DNA from 4 places in the Brevibacillus sp. IT-7CA2 genome. Region 3 is predicted to be linked to each of the others. Evidence: riboswitches for the same ligand, from Rfam matches in the RefSeq annotation. Region 3 holds a riboswitch; each other region holds the start of a gene.
The links. Region 3 has a riboswitch for cobalamin ahead of cobO (cob(I)yrinic acid a,c-diamide adenosyltransferase). Riboswitches for the same ligand answer to the same signal wherever they lie in the genome.

Region 1: it holds a riboswitch for cobalamin, as region 3 does, so the genes downstream of both, ACM6JA_RS04150 (ABC transporter substrate-binding protein) here and cobO (cob(I)yrinic acid a,c-diamide adenosyltransferase) in region 3, are expected to answer to the same signal.
Region 2: it holds a riboswitch for cobalamin, as region 3 does, so the genes downstream of both, nrdI (class Ib ribonucleoside-diphosphate reductase assembly flavoprotein NrdI) here and cobO (cob(I)yrinic acid a,c-diamide adenosyltransferase) in region 3, are expected to answer to the same signal.
Region 4: it holds a riboswitch for cobalamin, as region 3 does, so the genes downstream of both, ACM6JA_RS21630 (energy-coupling factor ABC transporter permease) here and cobO (cob(I)yrinic acid a,c-diamide adenosyltransferase) in region 3, are expected to answer to the same signal.

The regions. Positions count from the first base shown of each region.
Region 1 is NZ_CATKQT010000006.1:73,961-82,057, forward strand. It holds gene ACM6JA_RS04125 (dipeptidase) at 1-126, opposite strand, end outside; gene ACM6JA_RS04130 (helix-turn-helix transcriptional regulator) at 149-799, opposite strand; gene ACM6JA_RS04135 (RidA family protein) at 801-1,268, opposite strand; gene ACM6JA_RS04140 (heme ABC transporter ATP-binding protein) at 1,453-2,265, opposite strand; gene ACM6JA_RS04145 (FecCD family ABC transporter permease) at 2,262-3,275, opposite strand; gene ACM6JA_RS04150 (ABC transporter substrate-binding protein) at 3,345-4,334, opposite strand; cobalamin riboswitch at 4,532-4,732, opposite strand; gene ACM6JA_RS04155 (M24 family metallopeptidase) at 4,749-5,840, opposite strand; gene ACM6JA_RS04160 (alpha/beta fold hydrolase) at 5,965-6,735, shown strand; gene ACM6JA_RS04165 (ABC transporter permease) at 6,794-7,699, opposite strand; gene ACM6JA_RS04170 (ABC transporter permease) at 7,716-8,097, opposite strand, start outside.
Region 2 is NZ_CATKQT010000011.1:17,999-26,095, forward strand. It holds gene nrdE (class 1b ribonucleoside-diphosphate reductase subunit alpha) at 1-1,775, opposite strand, end outside; gene nrdI (class Ib ribonucleoside-diphosphate reductase assembly flavoprotein NrdI) at 1,762-2,121, opposite strand; cobalamin riboswitch at 2,282-2,482, opposite strand; gene ACM6JA_RS06600 (alpha/beta hydrolase) at 2,651-3,472, shown strand; gene ACM6JA_RS06605 (ACT domain-containing protein) at 3,504-4,016, opposite strand; gene ACM6JA_RS06610 (hypothetical protein) at 4,056-4,385, opposite strand; gene mnmA (tRNA 2-thiouridine(34) synthase MnmA) at 4,407-5,519, opposite strand; gene tlp (small acid-soluble spore protein Tlp) at 5,659-5,877, opposite strand; gene ACM6JA_RS06625 (hypothetical protein) at 6,002-6,217, shown strand; gene ACM6JA_RS06630 (DUF952 domain-containing protein) at 6,221-6,571, opposite strand; gene ACM6JA_RS06635 (hypothetical protein) at 6,591-6,836, opposite strand; gene ACM6JA_RS06640 (glycerophosphodiester phosphodiesterase family protein) at 7,002-8,009, shown strand; gene ACM6JA_RS06645 (hypothetical protein) at 8,082-8,097, shown strand, end outside.
Region 3 is NZ_CATKQT010000033.1:202,900-210,996, reverse strand. It holds gene cobJ (precorrin-3B C(17)-methyltransferase) at 1-950, opposite strand, end outside; gene cbiB (adenosylcobinamide-phosphate synthase CbiB) at 978-1,928, opposite strand; gene ACM6JA_RS17650 (histidine phosphatase family protein) at 1,925-2,557, opposite strand; gene cobS (adenosylcobinamide-GDP ribazoletransferase) at 2,554-3,294, opposite strand; gene cobU (bifunctional adenosylcobinamide kinase/adenosylcobinamide-phosphate guanylyltransferase) at 3,291-3,830, opposite strand; gene cobD (threonine-phosphate decarboxylase CobD) at 3,827-4,942, opposite strand; gene cobO (cob(I)yrinic acid a,c-diamide adenosyltransferase) at 4,939-5,487, opposite strand; gene ACM6JA_RS17625 (hypothetical protein) at 5,498-5,695, opposite strand; cobalamin riboswitch at 5,652-5,868, opposite strand; gene ACM6JA_RS17620 (M15 family metallopeptidase) at 6,052-6,744, shown strand; gene ACM6JA_RS17615 (TerD family protein) at 6,816-8,097, opposite strand, start outside.
Region 4 is NZ_CATKQT010000044.1:413,459-421,555, reverse strand. It holds gene ACM6JA_RS21680 (L,D-transpeptidase family protein) at 1-150, shown strand, start outside; gene ACM6JA_RS21675 (hypothetical protein) at 174-458, opposite strand; gene ACM6JA_RS21670 (YjcZ family sporulation protein) at 543-629, opposite strand; gene ACM6JA_RS21665 (hypothetical protein) at 744-1,154, opposite strand; gene ACM6JA_RS21660 (delta-aminolevulinic acid dehydratase) at 1,331-1,885, opposite strand; gene ACM6JA_RS21655 (hypothetical protein) at 2,150-2,644, opposite strand; gene ACM6JA_RS21650 (hypothetical protein) at 2,840-3,004, opposite strand; gene ACM6JA_RS21645 (energy-coupling factor ABC transporter ATP-binding protein) at 3,060-3,908, opposite strand; gene cbiQ (cobalt ECF transporter T component CbiQ) at 3,905-4,702, opposite strand; gene ACM6JA_RS21635 (energy-coupling factor ABC transporter substrate-binding protein) at 4,699-4,983, opposite strand; gene ACM6JA_RS21630 (energy-coupling factor ABC transporter permease) at 4,980-5,744, opposite strand; cobalamin riboswitch at 5,888-6,082, opposite strand; gene ACM6JA_RS21625 (quinone-dependent dihydroorotate dehydrogenase) at 6,215-7,306, opposite strand; gene ACM6JA_RS21620 (GerAB/ArcD/ProY family transporter) at 7,458-8,097, shown strand, end outside.

The sequences.
Region 1 (8,097 bases), on a different contig from region 3:
CTCGATCATTTTGGTTCGACCGTATCCACGCTGAATCTCCACATCCATCAGCAGATCAAAATGCCCATCTAGAACGTGAACACCGTCATGAAATTTGCGCGCCTGTTCTCTCGTTACTTCCGTCATACGGGTCATCTCCCATCTTGTTCTATGGATTTTTCTTATCGAGATAGTTGTAAACCGTGAATTTGGATATATCCAACAAATCCGCGACGTATTGCACGGCTCCTTTGATCAAAAAGAGACCCATTTCATCCAACTGGTGGATAAATTGAATTTTCTCTTCTTTTTGCATCAGGGCGATTGGTTTGCCTGTCCGTTTCAGGCAGTCCTCTATCATTTGCTCCATTAAAGTCCCGACAGTCGGAGCGAAGCTCTCTTCCGCTTTTTCTGCCTCACGATTGTCTTGGATCACCATCATCGATTCGATGAATGATTGCGCCATTGCGAGATGAGTGATATCAAGATTGATGCACAGACTGCCAATGACTTCTCCTTGTTCATCCTTGATGTAAATGGAGCTCGATTTGATCTGTTTACCTTTGATGGTATCGTTGCGGTAGTTGAGGTCAAAAGCTTCTTCACTGACCTTCGCCGTACGTAAAGCTTGCAGTGCCAGATTCGTTACCGGTGAACCGATCTGCCTGCCACTGACATGGCCGTTGGAAATGGCAATGATCGATGAGGAAATATCGCCTGTCAGATCATGTAATACCACTTCACAATGCTCGCCAAATGTACGTGCCAGTCCCTCTACTACCGGAATGTAGCTTGCTAATATCGGATGTACGTTTTTCATCTTACCCCTCGTTCACTTCCACAATCATCTCAATTTCGATTGGGTTGTTAAACGGAAGAACAGATGTCCCAGCTGCTGCTCTCGCATGCTTGCCCACTTCACCAAAAATTTCGATGAGAAAATCAGAAGCTCCATTAATCACCCGCGGCTGCTCGTAGAAATCAGGGGCGCTGCTGACGAGTGCGAACAGCTTAACAATTCGTGTGATTCGATCCAAATCACCAATCTCGCTTTTCAAAATTGCTAGCAGATTAAGAGCCGTGACCTTTGCAGCCTCATAGCCCTGCTCGATCGTCACATCCTCTCCCAACCTGCCCAGATACATCGGGCTCCCATTTACGTAGCACCCCGCACCAGATGTATAAATGACATTGCCAGTCTGTACACATGACACATAATTCGCCATGGTTGGAGGAACTGGCGGCAACTCAAACCCTAACTCTTTTAATCGTTGTTCCACTTTGGACATAAGGCCATCACCTCATCATCATTTTCATTCCTTTCTTTAAACATACTATTCTGTAAATTCATCTTCAACAATTTTTTGTATGATAAAAAATTTATTTGAAAACCATAAGCCGTCCGCTTAACAAAAAAGGACGCCGACTAGGCATCCCCTCGTATGAAAATCAAAGATAAGCAACTTGACCCTATCAGTTGGCCCCACTCATTACCTTCTGGATAGATGGCTTCACACGGATCGCTTCCGAGTAGAAATACACATGTTTTTTGCCTGTAATAGGATGCGTCGTCACTTCTGTCTCTACTCCGAAAACATCCCGTATCAGATTGGGTGTCAAGACTTCCTCTGGCGTCCCCGATGTAACGATTTCCCCTTCACAGATTACGTACAGCCGATCACAGTACATTGCAGCGATATTGAGATCATGCAACGAGGACAAGACCGTAATCCCAAGATTTTTGACCAGATCCATCACCTGCAACTGATATCGAACATCCAAATGATTCGTCGGTTCATCAAGGACAAGAAACTGGGCTTGCTGCACCAAAGCTCTGGCAATCAGCACCCGCTGCTTCTCCCCACCCGATAGACTGAAAAAACTGCGATCAGCGTATGTATGCATCCCTACCCGCTGTAGTGCTTCTTCACAAATTTGAACGTCTTCTGCGTTATCGGACTGAAATAGTCGCTTATGCGGGGCACGTCCCATATTCACGATTTCGGTTACCGAAAAATCGAATTCAACAGAGGTCTCCTGCCGTACTGCCGCCATTCGCTGAGCGTTTTGACGCGAGGTTAACTTATACACGTCATCGCCATTAAGCGAGATCCATCCCGAACGTGGCTTCAATACACGATAAATGCTTTTTAGCAACGTGGACTTCCCGCTGCCATTCGGCCCGATCAGCCCCACAAACTCTCCGGAGCGTACCTCTAGACTGACGTTTCGAAGGATTCCCTTTTTTTCCAGCTCGACCGATATATTCTCAACCAACAAATTCATCGTCCGCTACCTCCAAAGGAATAAGAACTCCGCAACATCAACCAGATAAAGAATGGACCTCCACACAGCGCTGTCAAAATACCAATCGGCAGCTCTTCCGGTGCAAATGCGAGCCTGGCGACTACATCAACCCAGATGAGAAATATCGCGCCAAATAAAGCGCTGACAGGAAGAACACGTCTGTGATCTGATCCGACCATCACACGGACGATGTGGGGCATCATTAATCCAACAAAACCGATTGATCCCGCGATGGACACGATCACCCCCGTGAGAAGTGCGGTGATCACGAGGAGAAGCTTGCGGAATTGTACCGTATTAACCCCCAATGTCCCAGCTGACTCCTCGCCCATCAGCATCGCATTGAGCGAGCGGTATTGGGCCATTAAAATGATGAGACAGATGACGACAATCAATGTAGGGATCGTCAGGTACTCCCATTTCCCGCCTGCCAAACTACCACTTAACCAAAACAGGACCGTCCCAATTCCATGCTCATTCGGCGCTGAAAAAACAAGGAGACTGGTAATGGCCGACAAGATCGCAGATATCGCAATTCCAGCCATAAGCAGGCGTACCGTCGAGTTTTGTCCTCCAATACGGGATAGCGTAAAAATAAGAATGATTGACACAAGGGAGCCTGTAAAAGCGCCAAAAGATAGCGCATACTGCCCATACATGCTGAATGCTCCGAATATAATCACCGAGGTAGCTCCAACCGAAGCACCTGAAGATACTCCTAACACATACGGGTCAGCCAGGGAGTTGCGAACCAACGACTGGATCGCTACTCCCACGACAGACAGACCTGCGCCGACGATCGCCCCCAAAAGTACACGCGGAAAGCGAATATCCCAAATAATCGTTTGCTCCCCTTTGGACCAATCCGCCTCAATCCACTGGGTCAACATCGGAATTTTTGATAAGGCGATTTTCCATACCGTTGTCGGCTTAATCTCCACTGATCCCAAGGTAACTGCGAACGTAATGGAGAGGAAGAGTCCGACCAGTAGAGTAATGATGATATAAGGTAACTTGATCTGTTGCAGTGCTATTCCCTCCCTTAAAAGGGGCGTACTCTATTTGAATTTATCCGGGTAGAGTCCTTCCGCCAAAATTTTCAGCGCAATCGGTGCTCGAACGCCTTCAGAAGCCGCAGACAATGGCAATACCATTAGTCGTTGATTTTTAATCGCCGGGATATCCGCCAGTTCTTTTTTGGACAAAAGGAAATTACGTTTTTGCTCAACGGTTCTATCACCGTAGTCTACGATAATAATCACGTCTGGATTGCGACTCACTACTTGTTCCCAACTAACCTCTGCCCAACCCTTTTGAATGTCATCAAAAATGTTCTTACCGCCAGCAGTCTTGATTAAGGACGTCATGTAGTTGTTAGCTGCTGTGAATGGTTTATCTTCCCCGTTGTCGTACACGAACACGTTAAGTGGCTCGTCCACCTTGCCAATTTTACTAAGCGTTTGGTCCATTTCACTCTTCATTTTATTGATCAAATCATTGGCTTTGTCTTCCACACGGAAAATGCGTCCAATATTCGTAATGTCTGCAAACACATCGTCGATTGTCGGGCCAGGCATGCTAGATGACGCTTGCAGGTAAGATTTGATGCCGAGCTTTTCCAAATCCTGCATCGATCCTACACCTTTTTCTCCGAATCCACTTTTCCATCCGGCGTACACGAAGTCTGGGTTCGCTGCCATCAACACTTCTTTGGTTGGATACTTATCAGACAGTACCGGAATCTTGTCGTAATCTGCTTTTAACTCTGGAAGGATTTCATCGTCTAGGTAAGCGGTTCCGACCATTTTATCAGCAAGGCCCAATGTCAGCATGATTTCGGTGACGTGCTGGTTCAATGTCACGGCACGCTCAGGTGCTGTTGGATAAGTCATTTCGATACCATTATTGGTTAGTGTTACTGGCTTGCCTTCTGCTGCTGGAGCAGCTGTTTGTTCTGTTTTGGCTGGAGCTTGTGTTGTCGTAGTGGAGCCGCATGCCGAAACCAAAAGCATGGCAGCTGTCATGATACCGAAAGCTAGTCCTTTCATTACTGTATGTGATTTGTTTGCCTTAAACACCTGAAATCCCCTTTTCTGTATGTATATGATGGGTTGAACGAAATCCTCCACAAAAAAAGCACCCCCATTTCAATCGGGAGGTGCATGACAAACGTAGATGTAGCTATAAGCAGGCACAAAGTGCCCTTTCATAGACTGCTTCCACATCTGCCCCATCCTCGTGGGTCGATTGTAAATGATCGCATGGCAGGTCTCCTGGCTTACGGATCAACACACCCAGCTACCTTCCCATTTTTCGTCTCGCAAAAAACAGTGGCTATACGCTAGGCGCTCCTCGTTACAGTGGCGGGACCGCGCCGGTTTCTCACCGGACTTCCCTTTTAAGCTGACGGCATATGCCATCCAGCACCATTCGATACGTATTCAATTTTTATGATTTATTCATTAGTTGATAGAAGTCAGTTTTTTCGGGAACTGCGTGAGAATTTCAACGCCCGTTTCCGTAACCAATACATCGTCTTCAATCCGCACTCCGCCTACACCTGGCAGATAGATGCCTGGCTCGATCGTAAAGACCATCCCTGGACGAAGCACTTCTTGGTTCTGACTGTGAACAGACGGATATTCATGTACATCCATCCCAAGTCCATGCCCCAGACGGTGCATGAAGTATTCTCCGTAGCCTTTTGCAGTGATGACATCGCGAGCGGTTTTATCCAAATGCGCAAAGGTCACACCCGGACGAATCTCAGCAATTGCCGCTTCGTTGGCAGCCAATACCGTCTCGTAAATTTCTTGTAGCTGGGCACTGATCTCGCCTACAGCAAAGGTACGGGTAATATCGGATACATATCCGTTCGCTGCTACCCCGATATCAAACAAAAGCAAGTCGCCTTCTTGAACCTGGCGCGTTCCTGGTTTCCCGTGTGGCAGTGCTGACTTCTCCCCTGCCAATACCATGGATGTAAAGGATGGACCTTCCGCACCCAAGCGCTTCATCTGGAATTCCAGCTCAGCGACGATTTCCGTCTCGGTTATGCCTGTCTTGACTTTTTTCAGGGTCTCCCGCAAGGAATCCTCGACCAACTGAACAGCATGCTTCAGACGATCCACTTCATCCGCGGATTTGATCAAACGCATTTCACGCAGTGGCTCTTCCACGTCCACATAGCTCGACGCCAGAACAACTTGTCCAAGTGCTTCATAGCGCTCGACAGTCATATGACTTTTCTCAATACCGAGCTTCGTCAAGTTCGCTGGCAATACTTGCTTGAGGATTTCATACGGGTTTTGGATATCCGTATGTGTATGGATATCTTGAACGAACGAAGCCTCTGCCGCTGCCTCACGATCAAGAGCAGGTACAATTAAAGAAGGTTTTCCCTCAGCAGGAATAACGAGACCCATAAAACGTTCATGCGGGTCTGTAAAAAATCCGGTCAAATAGTAGACGTGCTTGGGAGAGGTAATCAACACCGCGTTCAGCTCTTGCTCTGTCAAAAACGTGTGGAGCTTCGAAATGCGCTCTTGAAACAACTTCTTCACCCTGCTTTCACCAATTATTCTATTGCGAGAATACCACTTCCCCATCAAAAAAAGAAGACTTCAATTGAAAAATCTACTTCGTATCGGACAACCTAAGGGTGGGGTGAAAACGAAAATGGAACAAATACTCGTTCATCAGGATGGCAAGCAGTTTGCTTTTCACATATCGGGAAAAGGCAAGCCGTTATTGTGTATCCATGCGCCATGCATCGGCTCTCTCAATTTTGTTTATCAGCAAACACTCGCAGATACATATCAGCTCATTGTCCCTGATTTGCCCGGACACGGCGACAGTTCACCGATGGAGAAGCCCTTTTCCATTGGGGAGCTGGCAGAACAGCTCCATAAGCTGATCCCGTCACTCGGCATTGAACGTCCCTTTATTTTGGGGTACTCCCAAGGTGCTTCTATCGCCCTTGAATACTGTCTTCGCTATCCTGATCATGCACAAGGCGGTATACTCGTGAGCGGTTTTTCCGAAGTGAATGACCTGTATTTACATGGACGATTTTGGATGGGGCAGGCGTTGTCGATGCTTTACGGAGTTCCTCTTCTTGCCCGTTCGATTGCTTCCTCACATGTCAATGACCCAGAAATGCGTGAAAAATGGACGGCGCACGCCTCCAAAACAGATCCTACTAGCCTGAAATACCTTTACGCTGCCGGACATCGTTATCGATGTACGGAACGTCTGGGCAACATCCAGCTTCCGATTTTACTTGCCTATGGCGAACAAGATCAACGGATGCACCATTATGCGCAGATGCTTACCATGAAATTGCCAAAAGCAAAACTCGAGATGATCCCTAACGTGAAGCATCAGGTCATCACGAAAGCTGCTCCTGCTTTCAATCAGTTGTGCCGCACCTTCATAGAAGAAGGGTAAAACAAGAAAAGACAGAAGGCCGGGCACCTTCACCCCCTTCTGTCTTTTTGCGATTGGACTAGCTCTTCATCCGCGGGTCTAGTGCATCGCGCAAGCCGTCCCCGATTAAGTTAAAGCCGAGAACTGTCAGCATGATAGAGAGCCCTGGAAAAATAACAGTCCATGGTGCTTTCTGAATGTACTGACGTGAATCAGCAAGCATTTTTCCCCATTCCGGTTCTGGCGCTTGTGCTCCCAGTCCGAGAAAGCCAAGTGCAGCTGCTTCGATAATCGCTGTGGCGATCCCCATCGTCCCAGTCACAATGATTGGTGCAAGGCTGTTCGGCAAAATATGCTGCATGATAATCCGGGAATTTTTCATCCCGATTGCCCGTGCGGCCATGACGAATTCTTCTTCCTTCAAGCTCAATACGCGGGCGCGTACCAAGCGACCAAATGTCGGAATGTTAATAATCGCAATCGCAATCAAGGCGTTTTGCAAAGAAGGCCCCAAGATGGCAACAACGGCAATCGCCAAAAGAATACTTGGAAAGGCAAGCATAATATCAAAGAGACGCGAAATGATCGTATCGATCCATCTGCCATAGTATCCTGCCAAAAGACCGAGCAAGGTCCCTGCGAGAACGGAGCCAATGACAGAGAACGTCCCTACCCACAAGGAGATTTGTGCCCCATAAATAACGCGACTAAACACATCGCGACCATTGTAATCTGTTCCAAACCAATGCTCTTCGGAAGGTGGCTTGTTTTTCATTACGAGCTGGCCTTCGTCGTACGGATACGGAGCAATCCATGGAGCTAAAACCGCCACAACAATGAAAAACAAAATAATCCCGAAGCCCACCAGCGCCAGCTTGTTTTTTCGTAGCGCCCTCCATGCATCCTTCCAAGGAGAGACTACTTCTTCTTGCTTCACTTTTAAAGGTACTACCTGTGCTTGTGGTTGTAATTGTGGTTGTGCCATGTCTCTTCGTCCCTCCTTAGCGATATTTGATGCGTGGATCGATATAGGCGTACAGAAGGTCGACCAAGAGATTGATCAGGACGAAAATCGTCGCGATCACAAGGATACCGGATTGGATAACAGGATAGTCACGGTTTCCAATGGCGGTCACAATATAACGACCGACACCTGGCCATCCGAAGATCGTCTCTGTCAAAACGGCTCCACCTAGCAGCAACCCGGTTTGCAAACCAATTACCGTCAAGACAGGGATCATCGCATTTTTCAGCGCATGCTTGTACACGACCCAAAACTGTGTCAGACCTTTTGCACGAGCGGTTCTGACATAGTCGGCACGCATGACTTCCAACATGCTCGAACGAGTGATACGCGCAATGATCGCCATTGGGATCGTACCT
Region 2 (8,097 bases), on a different contig from region 3:
ACGATTGGCATCACGCTAGAAGTCGCATTCTGAATGTAGGAAATGCTCTGTGTCGGTGCAATCGCCAAACGGTACGCATGGTAAACGCCATGCTTTTGCACCTTTTGCTGTAGTTTTGCCCAATCCTCTGGCGTCGGAATGTGCATTCCTTCAAAGAGAAGCTTTGCTTTTTCCGTCCGCGGGCTGTAATCGTTCGTCAAGTACTTGTTAAAATAAGTCCCTTTTGCATATTCCGATTGTTCAAAGCCCAAGAAGGTATTGCCTGTTTCCTTGGCGATTTCCATGCTTTTTTCCAAGGAGTAGAAGTTCATCATCATGAAAAACGTACGAGCGAAATCCTTGGCTTCTTCACTTTCGTAAGCGATTCTGTTCTTTGCCAGATAACCGTTCAGGTTCATCGCACCGAGCCCTACTGAGTGCAGCTCACGGTTTGCCTTTTGAACGCCTGGAGCGTTTTCTACACGCGTCATGTCACTCACGGCTGTAATGGCTTCGATTCCTTCGTGGACGGATTCACGGATCATTTTGCGCTCCATCACGTTGACGATATTGAGCGATGCCAGATTGCAGCTAATATCGCGACGGATGATATCCATCTCTCCGTAATTACTAATCGTCGAAGTCTCCTGCAGCTGGAAGATTTCCGTGCACAGGTTGGACATTTTCACTGAACCAAGATCTTTCAGTGCATGGTTGTTGTTCGCATTCGTTTTGTTCATGATGTACGGATAGCCCGATTCCATTTGAATCATCGCGATTTTGGTCAACATCTCGCGTGCGCTCATGACGGTCTTTTTCTTGATGCGATCGTTTGCCAAGAGCTCCTCGTACATGTCATCGAGGTCCATATCATCCAGATGCACGCCATATTCTTTGTACACGGAGTACGGAGCAAACACAGTCAATGGCTTGTTTTCTTCAGCCAGCTTGTAGAACACGTTTGGTACGATCAGGCCGATGGACAACGTTTTGATGCGTGCTTTTTCATCCGCATTAATCTTTTTGCAATCGAGAAACTCGTTGATATCCCAGCCGAAGATGTTGTAGTACGCTGCACCTGAGCCTTTGCGTTGCCCCATTTGATCCGCGTAGGAAAACGCATCTTCCAACAGCTTGAGAACTGGCATGACACCTTTTGCTGCGCCCTCGACGCCTTTGATCGGCTCTCCTCGTCCACGGAGCTTGGACAAGTTCACGGCCACACCGCCGCCAATTTTAGATAGCTGCATACATGTTCCCAAAATAAAGTTGATGGAGTTCAGTGAATCATCCATTTCAAGCAAGAAGCAGGAGACCATTTCTCCACGGCGGCTTTTGCCTGCGTTCAGGAAGGTTGGTGTCGCTGGTTGCAAGCGTTGATCCATCATGGATACTGTTAAACGCTTGGCGAGCTCAAAGTCACCTTGTCCAAGGGACAGTGCCACAACGGCCACCCGGTCTGGATACTGCTCTAAGTACATCGATTTATCGTTCGTTTTCAAGGCGTAATCTTTATAAAATTTGGAGATAGCCATGTACGAAGCAAATTGAAAATCAGCGTCATAGGCCAAACGGTAAACTTCATCGACCTGCTCAACAGTGTATGTTTCATAGACGTTTTCATAGAAGTCATTCTCGATCAAATAGTCCATGCGTTCTTTGACACTGCCAAAAGTCATCGTATTGGACTGCACTTCTTCCATGAAGACCGCAACCGCTTCCCGATCCTTTTCCAGTTGATAAAATCCGTCGTTGCCACGCTGCATCAGTTCGTTGTTCAATTCAATATGCCGCAATTGCTGCCACCCCACTCGTAAATTGTTCCACGTCACGGCCGGTACCGGACAGTTCAAATTTAGATATCACCGGAACGCCATATTGGCCCGCGATCGTATCCGCGCTTTTGGCAAAGCTGGTTCCCCAGTTGCGGTTGCCGCTGGCGGATACTCCGCGCAGATTGACATGATTTCGCTTCAGGAACGTCTCCACCTTCTCCGGCACTTGTCCGAAGCCCGTCGTGTATGTTATCAAAATGAACGGCTCGTCCAGCACCATATCTTGATTAATTTCCACATGTGGCAAATTAATTTTGTTGACGAATCTTCGGACGTTTCCTGTTTTTGAATCATAAGCGATTAGCATGTCCCTCATCCTATCCTGCTATTTTTACTCTGTATGTATGATATTTAGCCAAAGTAAAAGCGCATCCGACGTTTACATGCCGAATGCGCGTGATGACTTCCATCTAGCAATTCGCCAATGCGAATTGCGCGCTCGAACACTTCCCTATCTCCCGTAGGTTAAACAGTGCAAGCGGTTAGGCAGGTCTCCTGGCTTTTGGATCATCGCTCCATTTTCACCTTCCCGATCGTTCATGATCAGTGGCATTCTTTCGCAAATGGAACTCTCTCATTACAGTGGCGGGACCGCGTCGGATTCTCACCGACTTCCCTATTAAGTCTACCAAATCTGGCTGGTAAACACCTCACCGCATCAATATGTAGTTGGTAAAACTTACTTTACCTCAATATATCGTAGGAGTCAAGCTCAGTATGCGCTCTTTTCGAAAACTAACTATTCTCCTTTTTCGGCTATTGCCAATCTCTGGTTCTCGTTCATATAATAGATTTTGTGTGTTGGTTAGCCTTGGAGAGATTGGAGAGTAGCCCTCATGAAAAGCACCGACTATCAACCTGTCGTCATTCCTCGATCTTACAGTAAAATCATGACTTATCAAGAGCGGGACTATCACATTTTCGTAAGTATACCTGCCGATCCCCCTCCGGAATCAGGCTTTCCCGTCATATATTTGCTAGATGGCAACTCTGTTTTTGCAACCATGACCGAAGCGATACGAATACAATCACGCAGTCCTGAACGAACTGGCGTGTATCCTGCTATCGTCGTCGGGATTGGGTATCCAACGGACGGTCCGTACCATCCTGCCCGTTTCTTTGATTACACGTATGAAGTTCCTGTCTCGGAGCTTCCTGGCAACCCAAAAGGAGCTGACTGGCCTCAGATGGGGGGAGCGGAGCAGTTCCTCACCTTTTTGGAGGAGGAGCTCAAGCCTAGCATCGAAAACGACTTCCCCATCGATCGGACGCAGCAAGCGATTTTTGGGCATTCGTTAGGTGGCTTGTTTGTCTTGCATGTACTTTTGTCGAGACCACACGCTTTTCAGCGTTATATCGCTGGCAGTCCCTCGATCCACTGGAATGAGAGCGTACTGCTTGCGAAGGAGAGTCAATTGCCGGGCCTGCTGACAGATGAGCTCGACGTCCATGCTCTTCTCACCATCGGAGAGTTGGAAAACGATGGGCGATTCTTGGTCAAAGAAAAATCTCTGGCGATGATCGAACGATTGTCCTCCATAGGCAAAGGTCAGATCAAGGCTTCCTTTAAAGAATTTGCTGACGAAAATCATTCGTCCGTCTTGCCAGTCTTAATTAACCAAGGACTCAAATTCGCTACGAAAAAAACTGCCCGCTAAAAACGGGCAGTTTTTGTTTATCATGACTCGCTTACTGTAGAGATATCACTTTGGTGATTTGGGGTAGCTCTTCGATGGCAGATACAATCGTCGGTGTAATCTCTTCATCGGTCACAGAGATAAGCAGGGCATTCTTCCCTTTTTGCTCGCGCGATACATTCAATTTGGAAACATTGATTTGATGTTCGGCCAGTTTTCGTGAGACATCATAAATCACGCCTGGATAATCGATATGGCGAACCAACAATCCATGTGCCCCCGGAGGTATGCGACACGCGCAGTAATTGATTTCACTGATGTACACTTCTCTCCAATCTTGCGCGAAGGTGTACTTGTTCGCTCCTACACGCAAAACCGCCAAATGATTCGCATATTCGCCGGAGCTGTTTTGGACAGCAACCTTCGTCCCGAGTCCTTCCACTAACAGCGTTGCGATTCCCTCTTTATTTTCATGAGCAAGAATACTTAATTGTGCACCCGCTAATTCTGGCTCGAGTCTTCGAATCAGTTCAGCCAGCTCACGCAGTCCAGCATGTTGGGTCATGTGATGCCTTCACTCTCCCAGTCAGGTTTATCCTTGTTTTTACGGCAGAATCCATGCTTCCGGCTCTTTCTTGATGGAGGATTCGTTATCAGCACGATACCAAGCCGTCAACGTTTGCCCCTCTTTCGTATAGTAGATTCGGTAGATGGTATTGCCTTTTCCGCTGTTAGTAAAAGGACTTTCCTCCAGCGGAACCGCTGTCACTCCACCTGCGGTAACAACCCCACCGTTCTCCTTGATGACGTTTTGGATCGTCGCCATATGCTCTTTACCCAAGGAGGCCATCCCGAAATAAGAGATGATCGCCAAGAGAACCGCTCCCGCCAAAAACGAAACGATAATCACTTTTGATTTTTTCGTAGCATCCACCGAGTGCTTCCCCCGTCTATCTTAGTTCTCTTTATCGACTAAGCGTACCTTGTCAATCGTACCGCCACCCAAGCATACTTCCCCATCGTAGAAGACGACAGCCTGACCGGGTGTCACTGCTTTTTGCGGCTGATCAAATACAACTTCTACGGTACCATCCTCCAGCAGGTGAACGGTTACTCCCTGATCTGGCTGGCGATAACGGAATTTCGCTGTACAAGTAAACGTTTCAGAAGGAGTCTTATCACTCACCCAGCTCACGTTGGTCGCCAAGAGGCTCTTCGAGTACAGACGGATATGATCAGAGCCTTCACCAACGATCAGGACATTCCGCTCCAGATCTTTGTCTACAACAAACCAAGGCTGTCCGCTCGTGCCATGACCTCCGCCTATTCCTAAGCCTTGTCGTTGACCCAATGTATAGTACATCAGTCCGTCGTGCGTACCGATGACCGCTCCATCTACGGTCTCGATATTTCCTGGTCTGGCAGGCAAATAGTTTTGCAGGAAGTCGCGGAAGTTACGCTCCCCAATAAAGCAGATCCCTGTACTGTCCTTCTTTTTCGCTGTATAGAGCCCTGCTTTCTCTGCGATCTCCCTTACTTGAGGTTTCGGGAGATGACCAATCGGGAACATCGTTTTGGATAGCTGTTCTTGGCCCAATACATTCAAGAAGTAAGTCTGGTCCTTGTTGTTGTCAGCACCACGAATCAGCTTGTACTCGCCGTCGATGTATTTGACCTGCGCGTAATGGCCAGTTGCAATATAATCTGCCCCTAGATCCATGACCTTGGCGAGAAGCTCACCGAACTTGATTTCACGGTTGCACATGACATCCGGATTCGGTGTACGTCCCCGTTTATATTCATCCAAAAAATACTGGAATACCTTGTCCATGTATTCTCTTTCAAAGTTTACCGTGTAATATGGAATGCCGATCTGTTCACAGACGCGCCGGACATCCTGGAAGTCTTCTTCCGCCGTGCAGTGGCCGAATTCATCGGTATCATCCCAGTTTTTCATGAAGATGCCGATGACGTCATATCCCTGTTGCTTAAGCAGGTAAGCCGTCACGGAGGAGTCGACTCCGCCGGACATGCCGACAACGACGCGTGTATCTTCTGGTCGCTTCATAAGTCTTTCTCCTCTTTTTCAATTTGTACCCTTACAGATTACCATGTTTCGCAAAACAAATCATGTTTTGTTGCACTTTTGCCTGATAGAATGAAAAAACGCCTGACGCGTAGTTGGCGCCAGACGTTTGGTAGCAAGGTTAAGCCTGCGAAGATTCATCCTTGATTTCCGCGCGATATCCCTCGATGCTTTCTTCACGACGCTGATTTTTTGCTTCGAGGGTTGCTTTTTCCTCAGCAGAAATCTCCCCAGCATGAGCCGTCAGGTAATCTTCGGACTCACGAATGTTCTCTTCCGTATTGGAAATCATCTGTTGAAGCTTTTCTGCGTTGTCAGAACGGTCATCCGGCTTCGCCATAATCGATACGCCTCCTACAAAGGGTTATATTCAACACCTTTACCATTGTGCGCCAATCATGGTTTCTTTATGTACCCGTGTTATAATAGAAGAAACGGATTAAATAATAAAGAGGGTTTCAACTATGGCTTCCTTAGATTTGTTGGAAAGAAAGCTGCTTCGGATCATATCTGATATAGATCCCGTCCGCCTGAAACGACAATGGGTGAAGGGGCAAAAGGCACCTGAATCCGAAGTGGAACAGCGCATGCGAATCGATCTTCTCTTGCGCAGACTCGACAAGCTACCTGAGGCCAAGCGTCAAGAAGTGCTTGCGCTACTCAAATGGTTTAACTGGTAGAGATTAGCGGATGGACGTTCCCAGACGCCACTGGCCGTCTATCCGATTCATTTGCTTCCTATCTACAATCGCATCTTGATTCAACGGTCCATAGATGTGCGGATACAGCAATCCATCCTTCGCAGCCTCGTATTTGACTTCCGAAGTCGTTTTTGCTTCATCGACAACGAGTACATACAACTCCTCATCAAACTGTGCGTAGACGCGGTTTGCTACCTTTTCAAGCAGTTCGTCCCCTTTTGTTGCGTGAATGAAGCCTTCCTGCTCGTAATCGCGCGGTAAGTAGTGATCCTTGTCCATCCACTTTTCCCAGTATGTTTTTGGTACCATGCAGTAAATGATAGAGTCTCGCATATTTCTCCTCCGAATTCGATTATTTTTTTGGCATTGCTTTGTTCAGGTGACGCATAGCTTTATCATAGAACATCTGGTCCACTCGCCCCTGATCGTATCGCCATTGAATGAAGTTACGCAGAGAGTGCAAATCCACCCAGGCATCCTTCGCTTGCGGATTGTGTTCAGGTACCTCTCCCGTTATTTCACCCTCGTAGACAAGCTTCGCCATCTCCGTTGGGTGCATACCGATCTGATAAGCGATTTGGTGTAAAGCTATTTTCATGGAACCTCCCCTTGCTCTTCATGGGATACATCTTATCTTCCGTCTATTGTGCCAGTCTTTTCGAATGATGCCAAGCCCCAAGCCCTACTCCCAAAGGATGTACCTTCCTCTCTTGCGTTTTGCTACAATGAACAGAGTATTTGAAGGAAGGGGCGGTATCCCATCATGTCAAAACAACGAGATCAACCACGAAAGAAATGGTTCCAGCGAAAACGTATCTGGATTCCCCTTCTTTTCATCGCTTTCCTGTTCCTGTGTAACAGCTCTTATCTTGCAAAAGAGCCAGAAGGCGAGCCTTTTTTGCTTGCTCATCGCGGGATGGCACAAACCTTTCATATGGAGAACATCACCAATGAAACGTGTACGGCGGAGCGGATTTATCCACCGGAGCATCCGTACCTAGAAAATACGATTCCGTCCATGCAGGCGGCTTTTGATGCAGGCGCGGACGTTGTCGAGCTCGATGTACAATGGACGAAAGACAATCGATTTGCCGTGTTTCATGACTGGACACTCGACTGTCGGACAAATGGTACCGGAGTCACGAGAGATTATACCTTGGCCGAATTACAACAGCTCGACATTGGCTACCATTATACAGCGGACGAAGGGAAAACCTTCCCCTTCCGTGGAAAAGGGACTGGCATGATGCCCTCTCTCGATGATGTGCTACAAACATTCCCTGATCGCTCGCTGCTTATCCATATCAAAAGCAATGACCCACTCGAAGGGAAAGCGTTAGCGGATGTATTGGCAGCATTGCCTGCCGAACGACTGGCACAGCTCTCTGTTTATGGCGGTGACAAGCCGATCGAGACATTGAAACAGCAAATGCCAGAGCTGCGTGTCATGTCCAAAGCATCACTAAAAAGCTGTCTCATTCCGTACATGGCAGTAGGGTGGTCCGGATATGTGCCCGATGCCTGTTCACAGTCTCAGCTACATATCCCCGATCAGATTGCCCCATGGCTCTGGGGTTGGCCGAATCGTTTCATGGCAAGAATGGAAGCAAAAGACACCCGCGTGATCCTAGTCGCAGGGAGTGGAGATGTGTCGCAAGGCTTTGATGTTCCGACTGATTTAAAAAGAGTGCCAGCAAGCTTTACAGGAGGAATATGGACGAACCGGATTGATCTGATCGGTCCTGCCTTTCACGAAAACGTAGAAAAATAATGAAACGATTCCCCAACATATTCGTATATACTTATACGGAATAGACTTCCAACCTAATTAGGAGTGATTGATATGCTCAAGAAGCTTT
Region 3 (8,097 bases):
GTTGCTGCACGATTTGCTGGTTCTGTAGCAGTTACTCTGTCCTCGGTAACGGCGATTGGTCTTTCTTCCTTCGGTGTTGCTGGTGCTACCGGAGCTGAAGCTAGGCTGCTCTCCTCGGAGGCCTCGAGCGACCAAGGCTCATTTTCTACACGCAGACGCTGATGTAGCTTCAGTGGCTGCTCATCGGCAGACAGTGTGTATTTGCGCTGGTAGCCGCGCGGCGTAATCATTTTGCCGTCGTATACAAATGTCGATGTATTTCCGATAATCACCGTGGTCAACATACCGATATCATGCTCTAGCATTTGTGCCAGGGTCGTCACGACAACCGTTTCGCGTTCGCGATAAGCACTTTTCACGATACCGACTGGCGTATCTGGTGAGCGGTACTGCAAAAGAATGCGTTGGGCTTCGACAATCTGGCGGGTACGTCGTCCGCTGCGCGGATTGTACAACGCAATAACAAAGTCAGCCATCCCTGCTGCGTCAATCCGTTTGGCAATCAGTTCCCACGGCGTCAAGTGATCGCTCAGACTGATCGTGCATGCGTCGTGCATGATAGGCGCACCGAGGATTGCCCCACAGGAATTGATCGCCGAGATGCCTGGTACAATTTCGATTGGTACGCCAGTTGCTTCTGTCCAGCCTTTTTCCACCAACACCTCGTATACGAGACCTGCCATCCCGTAAACTCCTGAGTCTCCACTGGAAATGACCGCTACCTTTTTGCCTTCCTCTTCCGCCTGACGCACGGCTTCCCGTGCACGCGTCACTTCTTCTGTCATCCCTGTGCTGACGATTTGCTGATTCGTCAAAAGTCCGCGGATTAAATCTACATAGGTGGAATAGCCGATAATGACATCGGACTCCTGCAGAGCTTCCCGCGCCCTCTTGGTGATATGCTCAAAACTTCCTGGACCAAATCCGATCACAAACAACTTGCCGCTCATAAGGCCCCTCCCCTTTTCGCTTCCTGTTTATAATAAAATCGATATCATCACGCTAACGAGCAGACTTAAGAGCGAAACGAGATACATCAAACGAATCGTCGTGACAATATCACTTGCCTGCAATGGTCGCTTCGCATCTCCCATTTTTGCTCGATTCGATGCCACACCTTGGTAATAATTCAGTCCCCCGAGCTGCACGCCTAATGCGCCAGCGACTCCGGCTTCCGGCAAACCGCTGTTTGGACTCGGATGCAAATGCGCATCTCTTCTGATCATTGCCCAGCACTGCTTCCCATCCAATCGCTGCAGCCAGCTTGCGGCAACGAGCAACAAAGCTGTCAAACGGGCGGGTATGTAGTTCAGTACATCGTCAAAGCGGGCAGATGCCCAGCCGAGATTCATATACTGCTCGTTTTTATAGCCAACCATGGAGTCGAGGGTGTTGGCGGCACGGTACGCCATTGCCAACGGCGCTCCCCCAATCGCTGCGTAAATCAGCGGGGAGACGATCGCATCGACGATGTTTTCCGCCACGGTTTCCACTGCTCCCCGACATACTTCCGGTTCATCTAGCCGCTCTGTATCGCGTCCGACTACCATGGACAAGGAGCGTCTCGCCGCTTCCATATCCCCAGCCACGAGATGACGGGCAATCTCCATCCCGGCATCGGCCAAGCCTTTTGTTGCAATCGTCGTGGAAATCAACCAGGCACCCAAGATCCAGGCAAGCACTGGATGGATGAACGTCGCTCCCCACAGGAGCAGCCAAACAACAGCGTAGCTGCCGCCAACGATCACGAGCGGGAACAGGACTCCTGCTAGCCTCAAATGCGACTCCTTTTTGACGAGAAAACGTATGACCCGTTCCAATCGTGTAATCCACCAGCCCATGATGATCACTGGATGTGGCAGGCTCCTGGGGTCTCCTACCACCCGATCAATCAAGTAGGCCGCGCATAATATCCATACTTCTGTCATGTTGTCCCTCTCTTACTCTTCAGGGGTTGTCGCATCCAACTCTGCCCTTGCGCATCCAAGCATTCCGCTACCAGAGCCTCCCCATGCTTAACGCCATCGACCTGCCAATATCGGTCAGGATTGTTTTCGAGCCACGCGGCCTGGAACCAGCGAATCACGCCGCCATGTGTGACGATGACGACTGGATCGGATGCCTCCTCCTTGTCCGCTCTCTCCAACAAGGACCGTAGCCAACGATCCACGCGCATCCCCAGCTCTTCCAAGCTCTCCCCTTGTGGAGGTCGATTTCGAAAAGGATCGTCGTACCACCTCGTAGCTCGCACAGAGTCCGACACCATCAGCTCGTCGTAGGTCATCAGCTCCCACTCACCAAAAGACAGCTCTCTCAATGCTGGCTCCGGAATTACCGTTAGCCCCAAAGCAGCTGCGAGTGGTTCGGCAGTCTGCATGCATCTGAGCAGGTCGCTCGAGTAAATCGCAGCAGGTCCCCCAATGAGCACTGGTAATTCCTTGGCCAACTCACTCGCGTGCAGATAACCGCGTTCATTCAAAGGAATATCGCTATGCCCCAAATATCGATGCTCACGATTGCTGTCTGTCTCCCCGTGGCGTATCCAAACTAGCTTCATAACCACCAGCTCCCGACTAACACCAGCAGAACGACCGCTTCACTGCTTTCGATAACAGCCCCGTAGCAGTCTCCATTTAAACCGCCTAGCTTTTTTGCAACCGAGCGTGAAAACAGTAGAGCGAACAATAGCGACAGGAAAGTGGCTGTGATGACCTGCAAGCCCCCAAGATACCAACCTGCGGCAAACACGATGATGTAGCTCACGATGATAGAGGAAACGGAAAGCCCAGCACTGATGCCTTTTCCAATCCCTTTGTCTGCCGAAAGATAGGGCCAGAGCTTGATCGACAAAAGCACATGTGTCCTCGCTGCCACTGGTGCTACGATCAAAAAGCTGCCCCATCCCGGATGTGCTAGCTCTACGACTGCACCCGCCTTGATCAGCAACAGCATAATCGCAGCAAGAACGCCCATCGCACCTACGCGGCTGTCCTTCATAATCGCCAGTATTTGCTCTCTCGGTCTGCTGCTGCCAAGACCGTCCGCGAGGTCCATCCACCCATCCATATGAAGACCACCAGTCACGTAGACCCATGCGACCAACGTCAAAATAGCCGCGATCCAAGGACTAAACAACAGCAGGCCTGCCTGATGTACACCCCATAGCAGTAAACCGATGATCAAACCAACTGCGGGATACCAGTTGACGCTTTTTCTCCACGCATCCTCTGAAGGACGAAGCCACGGAACCGGAATACGCGTAAAAAACGAGATCGCGTGTAAAAATGCATTCATCCTTTGATCCTCCACGGTATCCCTGACAAAACCGCGTAGACGGCGTCCGCTTGTCGCGCACTTCTCTGATTGACATCGCCCAGCACATCCGCGAACCATCTGCCCAAACGACTCAAGGCTACACCGCCCAATCCGACCTCGCTTGTAACAGCAATGACTCTTTGCGGGGAATTCTGAACGAGGAACAGCCATGCCTCTGCCTCCTGCAACAGGGCTTGCGTGTGTGAAGGACTTCTCCATTCCGACTCATCCACGCTCATCAACCGATTACTCACCCAGGTGGACAGACAATCGATCAACACCACATCATACTGCTCACTAAATGCTTGGTAATCGGTTAAGCGCTCTCCTACCTCCACACAGCCCCATTCCAACGGACGACGTGCCTGATGCAGCTCGATTCTCTGCTTCATTTCATCATCCCAGGCCTTGCCTGTCGCCACGTACAGGACTCGACTGCTCAACGTCATCGCAAGCTCTTCCGCGTAGCGGCTTTTTCCTGAACGGACACCGCCTGTTACCAGCACCAAGCTCATCGCTGTTCACTTCCTTCCGCATGGACCTCGCGAAGCGCTGCCAGAAGTCGTTCATTTTCCTCTCGTCCACGCACTGCGATTCTCACATCATGTGCCGTCAAACCGGGATACATCGCACAGTTGCGGATCAGAACGCCTTTTTTGCCGAGCCGTGCCTGCAATTGTTCAGCTGGCAATCCTTCTGGCGATCGCAGCAACAAAAAGTTTGCCTCCCCCGGCCATACCTGCCAGCCCAACTCACTACGGATGCAATCAGTCAAATACGCACGTTCTGCTTTTATGAGCCTGCGCGTCTGTTCCTCGTATGCCTGCTCCTGCAAGCACAGTTCTCCAGCTAAAAGGGCTAGTGCATTCACGCTCCAGCTCACTTGCTTCTGGCGCATCTTCGCAATGACATCTGGATGCGCAATCGCATAACCCAGGCGCAATCCCGGGATCGCGTACATTTTCGTCATCGAACGCATCAAAATCACACGGGGAAAGCGCTCCAGTTGCGTTGCCAATGTATACTGCCGCTCTTCCTCCACAAAATCGAGAAAAGCCTCATCCACGATGAGCCACGTATTGGTCTCTTTCGTCCATTCCGCCATTTGACGCAGCTCATCCGGTTGATACAGGATTCCGGTCGGATTGTTTGGCGACCCGACAAATACGAGATCAGACTGCGTAAAAAGAGTGTGCAGCTCTACAGGATCGGGCTTGTACCCGTTCGCCTCCTTCCCGAAGCAGCCAATGACATGGGCACCATACTGCTCGGAAAGTTGCGCGTATTCCGAAAAGCAAGGATATACCACACCAACCGTTTGCGGCGAAAGACCGAGAATGGCCAATGCCATTGCCTCTGCTGCACCATTGGCAGGCAGCAACCATTCCTCCGGCACTTGCAGCCGTTTTGCCAGTGCATGACGAAACACACGATGTCCAGGGTCTGGGTAATGCGCTACAGCAGCTAACGAAGCCAGCAGCATCTCACGAACGCTTGCTGGCATCCCCAGCGGATTAATATTGGCACTGTAATCCAGAAACTGCCCTGGCTCTCGACCAAAACGCTGCGCTGCGCTCAGCAAGTCTCCACCATGACCGTACGTTTCTATTACACCTGCGCTTGTCAAAACTCTACCCCCAGCACAGCTGGAATCCCTTCATCGTAGTAATGCTTGATTGGCTTCATCTCTGTCACCAAATCTGCGATGTCCAAAATCTCCTGCTTTGCTGCCCGTCCCGTAATCACGAGGTGGATATGATTTGGCCTGTTTTGAATCGCTTCCAAGACATCGGACAATGGCAACACATCGTCAATCGGGAAGCGGTCAATCGCCAATGCATTATTCAGCTCATCCAGAATGACGACATCGTACGCTCCGGAAGAGAGCTTTTCGCTCGCAAACGCCCAAGCTTCTTTCAATGCCTGACGATGCTCCTCCGGTGTCTTCGTCCATGTGAAGCCAACGCCCTTTTGCACAATTTCAATGCCCAATTTATCGAAAACAATCTTTTCTCCGTAAGTACGCTCCGGCGACTTGATGAATTGAACCATCAGCACCTTTTTTCCGCGCCCTGTCGCCCGCACAGCCAATCCGACTGCTGCCGTCGTTTTTCCTTTGCCGTCTCCTGTGTAAACGAGGGTCAAGCCCCTCTTCTTATCGTTTTTCTCCATCGTGACCACCTCAAAAAGTGACGTATTTAACTCCGCTGTTTCCTCCAAATACTTTCCGAAGCCAACAAAAAAAGCGCTCTGTTTCCCCCAGTACGTAAGGAAAAACAAAGCGCGGATAGCTGAAAGCAACAATCCTCACCTCTTCCTTTGACCCGAAGGAAATCAGTGTAAACATAAAAACAGGCAGGTCTCCTGGCTCGAGGATCATCGCTCTTCTTCTCCTTCCCGCTCCCGGATGGGCAGTGGATGGCATGGTGCCTTGAAGAACAGCTACTCTCTTACAGTGGCGGGACCGCGTTGGCTTTTCACCAAACTTCCCTTTTAACCTTGCTCCTGCGAATCGGTTTCGCAAAAACAAGGACCTGTTTCTCTTCCATATGTAAATGTCATTCGTTTCGTTGACAAGCACTTGCTTTAATAATAGCAAAAGCTACCGAGGATTCAAGCAAAAGCTGCCGATTCGTCGCAGGTGTCAATTGGCAGAAAATTCGAGATAATTATCATTTACTTACTTGACGTTTTTCGTTACCCTATTGGCAAAACAATCGAAAGTGGTGTGCAGTCATGCTATTTCCTCCGATTCCAAAAATACCAGACATGGTCCTCCCCAGCCCACTGCCGATCAATGAATGTGGCGAACCGATGATCCCACTCTCTTCCCTTTGTGAACAAATCACAGTCTATCCAGCCTACTACCACGAGGGCTATGCCGGAACACAGCCAGAAGCCTTTTTGCGAGAAGGGGCAGCACGCAAGCTCGCCACAGCAGTCGCGCAACTGCCTGTTGGCTACAAGCTCGTCGTGTTGGACGGCTGGCGCTCGTTCGAGGTACAGGCATCCTTGTATGAACGTTTCCGTGAAGCCTTGCTTTCACAAGGCTGGCAGGAAGGACCCGCGCTCACCGATGAATTGAGCAAATTCGTCGCTTATCCAACAACAGACCTCTCCAAGCCGTCCCCTCACCTATCCGGTGGCGCAGTCGATCTGACTATCGCAGGACCTGATGGCTGGTTGGAGATGGGGACAGCCTTCGATGATTTCAGTGTAAGGGCTGCAACTCGCCATTATGAAGAACTCGTACAGCCTACACAAAAAGACATCGAGATTCGAGACAATCGCCGACTGCTCTATCATTTGATGACCGCCGCCGGATTCGTCAACTATCCGAAAGAATGGTGGCATTTCGAGTATGGGACGCGCACCTGGGGACAAAAAACGCAGCAGGAGCCGATCTATGGCGGGGTTTTGTCGATGTAAGAAATAACGTCCATGAAAAAGACCGTCAGTGCATTCTGCCTGACGGTCTTGCTTATTCCTTTATGAAACAATCACTGCATAAAATCTGCCATGATGATCTCCGTATCAAACGGCGTAATTCCTTCCTCTAAGGAAAATACCGTATCTGCCTCCTCAGCTTGATCAGTCAGCGTCCCTCTCGCCTGTGCATGAAGCATGAACAACTCATGCAGGGTAGGCTTCACCAACGAGGTGATCGCTCTTCCCATCAGCTCCACCCCTCCGGCATTGGACTCCACATTGTTGGCAAACCGCGGATCGGAATTCAAGGCGATATCCGTCCAAATCACTTTTCTTTCCACGAGATCCAGAATGACCGGGATACAAATCCGCGTGTTTGCGGCGAGGTCAATCTTGTCCTGTACCGTCTGCGGCTCGAAAATTTCCCCTGTCTGTGGCGCCGAACGAATCATCCAGCCAGCGAAGCATTCAGGCAAATCGCAATATGGCTGACTCGTAAACGAATACAGGTTCATGACGACATATCGACCGCCATAGCGGATGACAGAATCCATGTCGATGTCGATGAATTCGCACGCGCCTTTGGGAGCCTCCACAATATCCCCGCTATGGCACGCTTGATACTTGTCGGAACGCAGATTGGTATAGGAAATATGCTCCATGTATTTCCAGTCTTCATTATAGAGCACGGCAGACAAATCGATATCGACTCTGCCTGTAGGGACATCGTTAACGATCCCTTCCCTCCACCACAGGAAAAAGCGAATCGTTCCTCCATCCGGGATCGATAGCCGGGAGCCACGTGCAATCGTGCGTAGTGCTTTGCTGGCGGATCGCATCGAAAACGGAACGAGATGCTCCTGCAGCCGCGGGTCGATATAGACGTTACCCAGCGACGGCAATTGGCCAAAACGGTTCAACAAGGATGTCCGGCAAATATCCGCTGCCTTCTGTCTGATGTCCTCTTGCAGCCCTGGCACTCGGTTTTCGATTGCCTGTACTTTCGCCACTTGCCCTTTCGGAAAAAAGGTCCGCCATTCCCCGTAGCTATCCCGTTTGTTGAAGTGATTCATGACTTGCAAAAGAACTGGAGTCGATACACCATCCGCAATTTTCTCGAAGGCAGAAAGGACTGGACTCCCCTGCTCCGTCAAACGCAATAAATGATCCAGACGACGGGCAAATTCCCCTGGACGCTGTTCAAGCAGCTTGATCGCCGTATTCACATCCGCACGGACCAGCGCCTGCTCTACTTGGCTATTGAACGTCTCGATCTTGTGATTGTTGCGCACAATATCGAATGCTTCTGCCGCTTTCGGATAGCGATCCTTATATTCAAACGGATGCAAGATT
Region 4 (8,097 bases), on a different contig from region 3:
AAGAGCGCTGCTTATTATCACGGGGTATGCGATGGCAAGTTTCGATCCTCGACAACTGCAGCTCTAAAGAAATTTCAACGGGATCGAAAATTAATACCAAACGGTGTCGTGTCCAACAAGGTATACGAAGAGCTGGGATTGCTGGAATAAATCCCGACAAGATTCGTGATCCACTACATGAACCTTCTAAACATGCTTCCAATCCCATTTGTTCCTTGGAACGTTCTGAATACCTCGTTCGCTATGCGTACACCATTTAAAATGGAATCCATATCAAGGTTTAGATTGGAAACCCTTGGCGCTCTAGACTCTTTTCTCGTCCTACGGCTTGTTTTTGCCCACTCTTGATAATACTGACCAAGGGATTCAGGATTTTTTTGCAGCTTTCTGACCGAGACCTTATTTGACTTGAGCCAGTCAGAAAACTCAGGGGTAAAACCATTGATTTTTCTAGCCACTCTTCACTCTCACCTCATTTCATAAATGAATAATGCAAAGGGATTGTACGTCCCTTTGCATTACTCTTTTGCTAAACCCATTTCCTAATCACAATCACATCCGACAATGACAAGCAAAACAAACAGAACCAGGATCAGAGCAAAGTCATCAAAGCCATTAAAGATACCCATTCTGCCTCCTCCTTTCCTTAGACACAGTACTGTATGCGTATCGCGGATATTTTGCCTGTACCATGACCTACTAAGCAAAAAGGACGCAAGCATTTGCCTGCGCCCTTTTTCATGCTATTGCAGTCCGATTTGCGATTTTACTTGCAGAATCCCGCCTCGGAAAGAAAAATTCGCATTTGCTCCAATCGTCCCTTCTCCCTCGTACATGTAGACGATCGTGTGTCCTTCCTCTCCTGCTTTCCCAACCTCAGCAAGCAGTTCGCCTTCCCCGCCCACTATTTTTTTTACTTCCTCAAAGCTCATCCCATTTTCAATCTGTTCAAATTCACTCTTCGTGATCGTTGCTTTCTCTGTCGCCGTAGGAGCAGTCGCTTCTGATGCAGGCGTTTCTGGGGTAGCTGGTGTTGCTGGCGCGGTTGCCTCAGATGCTGGAGCCGTAACAGTTGGCGTTGCTGGCGAATCCGTTGATTGCCCGGAGCTACATCCAGCCAACATGATGGCGAAAGCCACTATGGAAAAAGCCATTTTTTTCAAGGAAATACCCCCTTATTGAAATGAATCTCCCCTACCATAATCCAAAATATGACTGTCAACAAGAATAACAACCTGACAATTCTCGACAAAGACGAATGGTACACCTAAGACTTCTCGGGCATAAGAATGCAAAAAGAGCCTAGTTCAAGGCTCCCTTTGCGTTGCAATTACTCTTTTACATAAAGCTGATACATCTCGGTTTCTTCATCAGTTGCTTTTGCGATTCGAAAAGCTTCTTCCACGCTTTTCTTGTTTTGAATTACCTCGTAGAAAAAGCGCAGTGCGAACATCAGCGCAGAATTTCCGTCCGGATAATCCTCTGGCCCGATATACGTCTGGCAACCACTGTCCAGAAAGGCCTTCGCTAATTCGGGATCACCAAGCGAGCATCCGTTACCTAACACGATTTTTCCATCCAGCTTGGCAAAACGCCTTACCTCGTCAGGACCAAAACCACCCTTTGGTTCTCCTTCCTCGTAAACGTCCTCGCCCAGCTCTGGCATGATGAGGCTTCCCTCATCGCCATGGAAATTCAGAATAATCATGTCGGTATTTGGGTATAGGTCGCTGCCATTCAATACATCGATCAAATCGCTTGGTCGACCAATCCAGTACGTAAAGACTCGGGCTCCAAAATACTCAAGTGTATTTCGGATTGCTTGGCTATCCAGGTCCGTATCCGGACCGACTACTAAGGCAACATTCATTTCAGGTTTACTCATCGTGATATTCCTCCATTTTGTTGTAAGTAGTTTTTATTTGTGGGTAGACAAAACCATTTACATGGAGGGGGTCGGGCCAACTGGTGAATGGCAAGACGTTACTTTTTGATCATCAAGTAGGAAAACTCCTCTTCAATTGGAATATTTTATAAATTTTCAGTAGTATATCATCCAAAACTTGGCATGTAAAGTTGTTCTGATATCCAAAATATCTATTCTTCCCCGATTGTGTGTACGAATGACCGTGATCTCGTTTTGCAGCAATTACGCAAATCCTTTTTTGATTTTGGACTTCATATCACGATACAGCTCTCCGTATGTAATCGCATGCTCGATATGCGAATAGGAAAGTACGGAATCGCCATCCTTGCTCTCGCAGCACGCAAAGAACAAGCTTTCCATCAGATTGTGATTTTCGATGGAATTGGTAATATGGACGCAATCCTCAATCGAATCATGAGCGTCATGCTTGTAAAAAAGAAACGTCCCTTCCTTGAACGCCCCTTTTTTGTTGGCGTCTTTCCAAATGAGCATGCCCAAGGTAATAAAGTACCCTTCCTGGAAACGGATGACACCTGTAATAACAGAATTAATCGTGGTCGGAATGATCGCAATCGAGTCATTGAGCTGATTGACGTATTCATACAACACTTTATTGGATTCTCGAAGATCAGCGATTGGTACATGAAGAAGCTGCTTGTCTCTTAATTTTTCTACGAGTTGCTGAACACATAGCGTCTTATTCAAAGTTGAAATCACAACCTCATCACTTCTCCCATTGTAAGTAAGTGCCTTCTTTACGTTATTCGTGATGAATGGACATATCCCTACAAAATTCGCACAAATCTTCTTACCCGCGGTCAAGATTTGCTCTACCGTAAATATTACTTAGACCATTCCATGCAAAAAAGCCCTTCATGCCTTATGTGGCGAAAAGGGCTTTTTGGCGCAAATTTACGCCTTTCCTTTTAAATAATCATCTTTTATCTTCTTTTCCTGCTCGACGGTAGTCATCTCTTTCTCCAATACTTGATACATCAGTTCATCCTTTACATGACGAGAGATTCCTTTTTCCTGATGATTCGGGACCGATGTGCTAGTGACAGAGTCTTGTTCCATACTGTGTACCTCCATGGCTTTTTGGGGTTAGCTTACCCGAAAGCGCCCACTCCATTCACCAAACCCGCTGAACACTGAGCATTTTTCGCAGCTCGTCGACCGAACGTGGAATATTACCGCCAAGTTCCCGCTTCCACTGTTCAGGCAGGGCCTCCCACACATCAACGAGCAACGGCATACCCAGATGAAGACTCTCCAGCATAGTTCTATTTTCCAATGCCTCCTGCGGATCTCCCGCGAACACAAGCCTGCCTTCATCCATGATGCAAATCCATTCTGCCCATTCAAAGGCAATATCCATATCATGTGTCGCCATCAAAACAGTCGTTCCTTGCCGGTGAATGGCATCGAGCTCCCGCAACAAATTTTTTGTCTGATAGCGATCCAGATACGCAGTAGGCTCGTCCAACAGCAAAAGCTCAGGCTCCATGACCATGACCCCCGCGAGTGCCAGACGCCGTTTTTGTCCCAGGCTCAAATGATGAATCGGAGCTTCTGCCAGTTCTCTCAATCCGAATGCATCCAGCACCTTTTCTACCTTTGCCCGGATTACGTCCTCAGGCAGCTTCTGATTGCATAAACCGTAGGATATATCTTCCGCGACCGTGCTTGCGATCAGCTGATGCTCGGGATCTTGAAAGACCAAGCCTACCTTTTGTGTCATCTCTTGCAGTGCGGCTCGTTTGTAGACCAGCGGTTTCCCCTTCCACAGCACCTGTCCCTGCTGTGGCTCGATGATCCCGTTTCCATGCAAGAACAAGGTCGACTTCCCACAGCCATTTCGTCCCAAAAGGACACATTTTTTCCCCTCTGGAATCCATAAGGACAGCCCTGACAGGACGGGGCCCCGCCCTCCCGGATACGTGTACTGCAAATCGATGAACTCCAACAACCGTGATGTCATAACCACCAACCTCCTGTCCACCACTCAAGCAGTACCAGCAGCATACAGCCTGCTATTGATTCCCACTCATAGCGGCGCGAGCGAGCATGTGTATGAAACGAGAGCACCTGCATGCTCTCCCCGAAGCCTCTAGCCGCCATTCCTTTGTGCAAAGCTTCGTATTTGCGCATTGCTCTGACAAACAATTGCGCAACGAGAACCCCTGTATCCCGAAGTGTCGCGCGGAAGCCGCGATGACCTCCGCGAGAACGTTGGGCAATCCATAGCTGATGAGAAATCGTTACCAACACAAAAATAAACCGATACATGATCATTAATAAGTCAGTCACAAGGACAGGCATACGAAGCCGGCGAAGCACCTGCAAGATTTCAGCAAACGGCACGGTAAACAAAATGAAGGCAAAGCAAGATAAGCTCGCCATGGTACGCCAAAATAAAACCCAAACTTTACTAAATGATGACGTAGGCACATAGAGCACATACGAACCCAACTCCCATGCTGCCGCGACCTGGACGTGTACTTCTCCTGCTCTCGCCCCTTCTACCAATAGGGCAGGGAGCCCCGCCACGAAAAACGAGAGCGACACGATCATAAAGACACCATAGATACGGACAGGAATCCGGGCATACACCACTACCCATACCGTCATCCAAACAACGACGGCCATCTGCATCCATACATGTCCCACCAAGACGAGTAGTAACAATGCACTCGCCAGCAATAGCTTATGAGCTGGCGGCAGACGTTTCAGCCTGTTTTGATAAGAGAGAGAATCTAGTTGCAGCCCGTTCATTTTTTCCGTTTATCCAAACGACCTTTGTACAAGCCTACAGCGTAGCCAACCACTCCCGCTCCCAACGCCGCCTGTACCGCAAACAATAGACTCTCCGTCTCTCCCCCTGGTGGTTCTATCAGCGGTTGAAACCACGGCTCGTAATTCGGAGCAATTTCCTTGATCGCTTCCTCTGCCACGCCGTCTGCGCCGCCAAATTCCGAATCCTGCACCAGCAACAGCGGGACAATCGCGAGTACGATTACCCCCGAGAGTAAAAGCCAGTTCCATCCTTTTTTCACAGCGATTCCTCCCGTTTGAGCAAACGAAGCTGTGTAAGCTCTTTTGCGTTGTAAGATAACAACCAGTTCCAAACAAGGACGGTCAACAGACCTTCACTGATTGCGAGCGGTACTTGCGTGAATGCAAAAATTCCTGCAAATTTGGCAAACGAGGCCAACACTCCACCAGATTCAGCTGGAAATGCGAGTGCCAGTTGAATCGAAGTCACCACATAGGTAGCGAGGTCAGCCAAAGCAGCCGCCGCAAAAACAGCCAGACGTTGGCTTCCGTTGACCTTCATGATCATCCGATAGATTCCGAATGCCACTAGTGGTCCTACTACAGCCATGGATACAGCATTTGCCCCTAGTGTAGTCAAACCTCCATGTGCCAAAAGCAAGGCTTGAAACAAGAGCACCATGCTCCCTAACACAGACATCGCAAAAGGCCCAAACATAATGGCGCCAAGCCCCGTTCCAGTCGGGTGAGAGCTGCTGCCTGTAACCGAAGGGATTTTCAATGCAGATAAAACAAACGCAAACGCTCCAGCAACGCCAATAAGGAGCTTCATTTCGGGATGTTCTTTGACAATCTTGTTAATCGAGCGAATCCCAAGAATAAAAAATGGCAAGAAGACAGCCCACCAAAATAAGGCCCAGGATAATGGCAAATACCCTTCCATGATGTGCATCGCATGTCCTGTCTCTGGTTCATTGAGCAAAAAATACAGGACAAAGCCAGCGATCATCAGACAAGTTGATACGAGACGAGATCGATTCATGTTCATTCCTCCTTCACTGACTTTCGTTCTTTGCCTACAAACAAAAAAATCCCATCCATCAATGGACGAGATGTGCACACAAAACAACAGACTGACTATACAGCCTCATTGCCTCGTATTCACCGCTCCTTTCCGCGAAGGTTCTGTGGGTGTGGCTACTAGGTAGGTCTCCTGGCTTCCAGATCCATGCGCTCTTTGTCCTTCCCCATACAAAAATGAGTGGTTTCCTTCTCAAAGAGAGCTCCCTGGTTACAGTGGCGGGACCGCTCGGGACTTTCACCCGATTCCCTGTTACCCTTTATGCGTCACATAAAGGCACCTAACGCCGACAATATGAAATTGACAGACAATTCATGTTTGTCCACATCATTATACCGGATCACTACATAAATCGGAAGAATATAAGCAAAAACGCATAAGTCGATGACCCACTACAAACGGAGCCATCGACCTATGCGTACTTGTTCTATCTATTCTTTTGCGTCTACGCCAATTACTTCACTAATATGTTTAAAACCATCGCGCTGCATGAGCTTGAGCAGCTTTTTGTTAATTTGTTTGGCGATACCTGGGCCCTGATAAATCATCCCCGTATACACCTGAACGAGACTGGCTCCTGCTCGGATTTTCGCGTAGGCGTCTTCGCCGTTATAAATGCCTCCGACACCGATGATTGGTACCTTGTCTCCTACTTCTTGATAAATCTCCTTCACCCAAGCAGTGGAACGCTCCGTAAGAGGTCTTCCGCTCAAGCCACCAGCTTCCTCGGCAAATCGATGTCCGGAAACCGCCTCGCGTGACAGTGTCGTATTGGTAGCGATAATTCCGGAAATGCCTTCTTCAACAGCAGCGTGAACAACATCGCGCATGTGCTCATCCGACATGTCTGGTGCTACTTTCAGCAATATCGGTTTTTTCTTGATGGAACGCGCTTCCATTTCGGTCGCCTTTTCCCTTACTGCACGCACCAAATGACGCAAGCTCTCTGTTTCCTGCAAGTCACGCAGATTCGGGGTATTCGGAGAGCTGATGTTAATGACGAAATAGTGACCGTATGCATAGAGCATGTCCATACATTTGTTATAGTCGATGGCCGCCTCTTCATTCGGCGTTACTTTGTTTTTCCCAATGTTAATCCCAATCGGAACATCTGAGTATGCGTAACCGACCAAATGCTGGGAAGCCAAATACGCACCGTGATTGTTGAAGCCCATCCGGTTAATGACAGCTTGATGTTCCGGCAATCGGAACAAACGCGGCTTCGGATTGCCTGGCTGCCCCTGCGGCGTCAACGTCCCGATTTCCACAAACCCAAAACCAAGAGCACCCAACGCATGATAGACTTCTGCATTTTTATCAAAACCGGCTGCAAGCCCGACTGGATTCGGAAACGTCATTCCCCACAGCTTATTCTCCAACCGCTGGTCTTTTACCTGATAGATCATCTTCAGGATGCTTTTGCCTGGAGCAGAATCCTCCACCAGCCTTAAGGCACCAATTGTCTTTTCATGAATCTCTTCCGCATCTTGCTGGAACAGATAATTTCTTATGAGCTGATACATCGGCTGCACTCCTTACTCTGTTTCTACCTTTTTACCTCATAGTAGAATACCATACTTTTTCGGACGGATGTAACCTTTATACCTGATACATATTTCCAAGCAAGCAGGCAAATCCTAACAGCACCACCACGCACAGGGGGATAAGTCTTTCATGAAAGTGGACGGAAAAATCGGGATTGGTCAAGCCATTATGGTGATGATGCTGACGATCGGCATTACGAACCACGTAACCGTCATCCCCCTCTTATTGAGTAAAGCCGGAAGAGATGCTTGGTTGAGCGTGTTGCTTGCTGGTATCCCCTTTTCCTTCTGGGCGTATCTGCTGTTTGTGATTAATCGAAGTTTGGATCAACAGTCTTTGTATGAATGGATTTCACAACGGTCAGGAAAAATCGTCAGCAATCTCTTGCTCGTTCCAATCATGATTTGCCTGTATCTAATGGCGCTAACGAATCTGATCGATACGCAAACTTGGACAACCGTAAACTACTTGCCTCGAACACCCGAGTGGGTGACCGCTTTAGCCTTGATAGGGCTATGTGTACTCGCTTCTATTGGAGGTATGACCTCCGTTGGAATCACAGCAGGCGTCTTGCTCCCCATAGTCGTGTTGCTCGGATTTTTCGTTGCTTTTGGCAATATTCCCAAAAAGGATTATAGTCTTTTGCTCCCGCTTTTCCAGAACGGTTTTCGTCCGCTGCTACATGGGATGCTTTACGTTGGCGGCGGTTTCACCGAGCTGTTTCTGCTCCTGTTGCTCCAGCATCACGTACGAAAGCCGTTTCGACTCG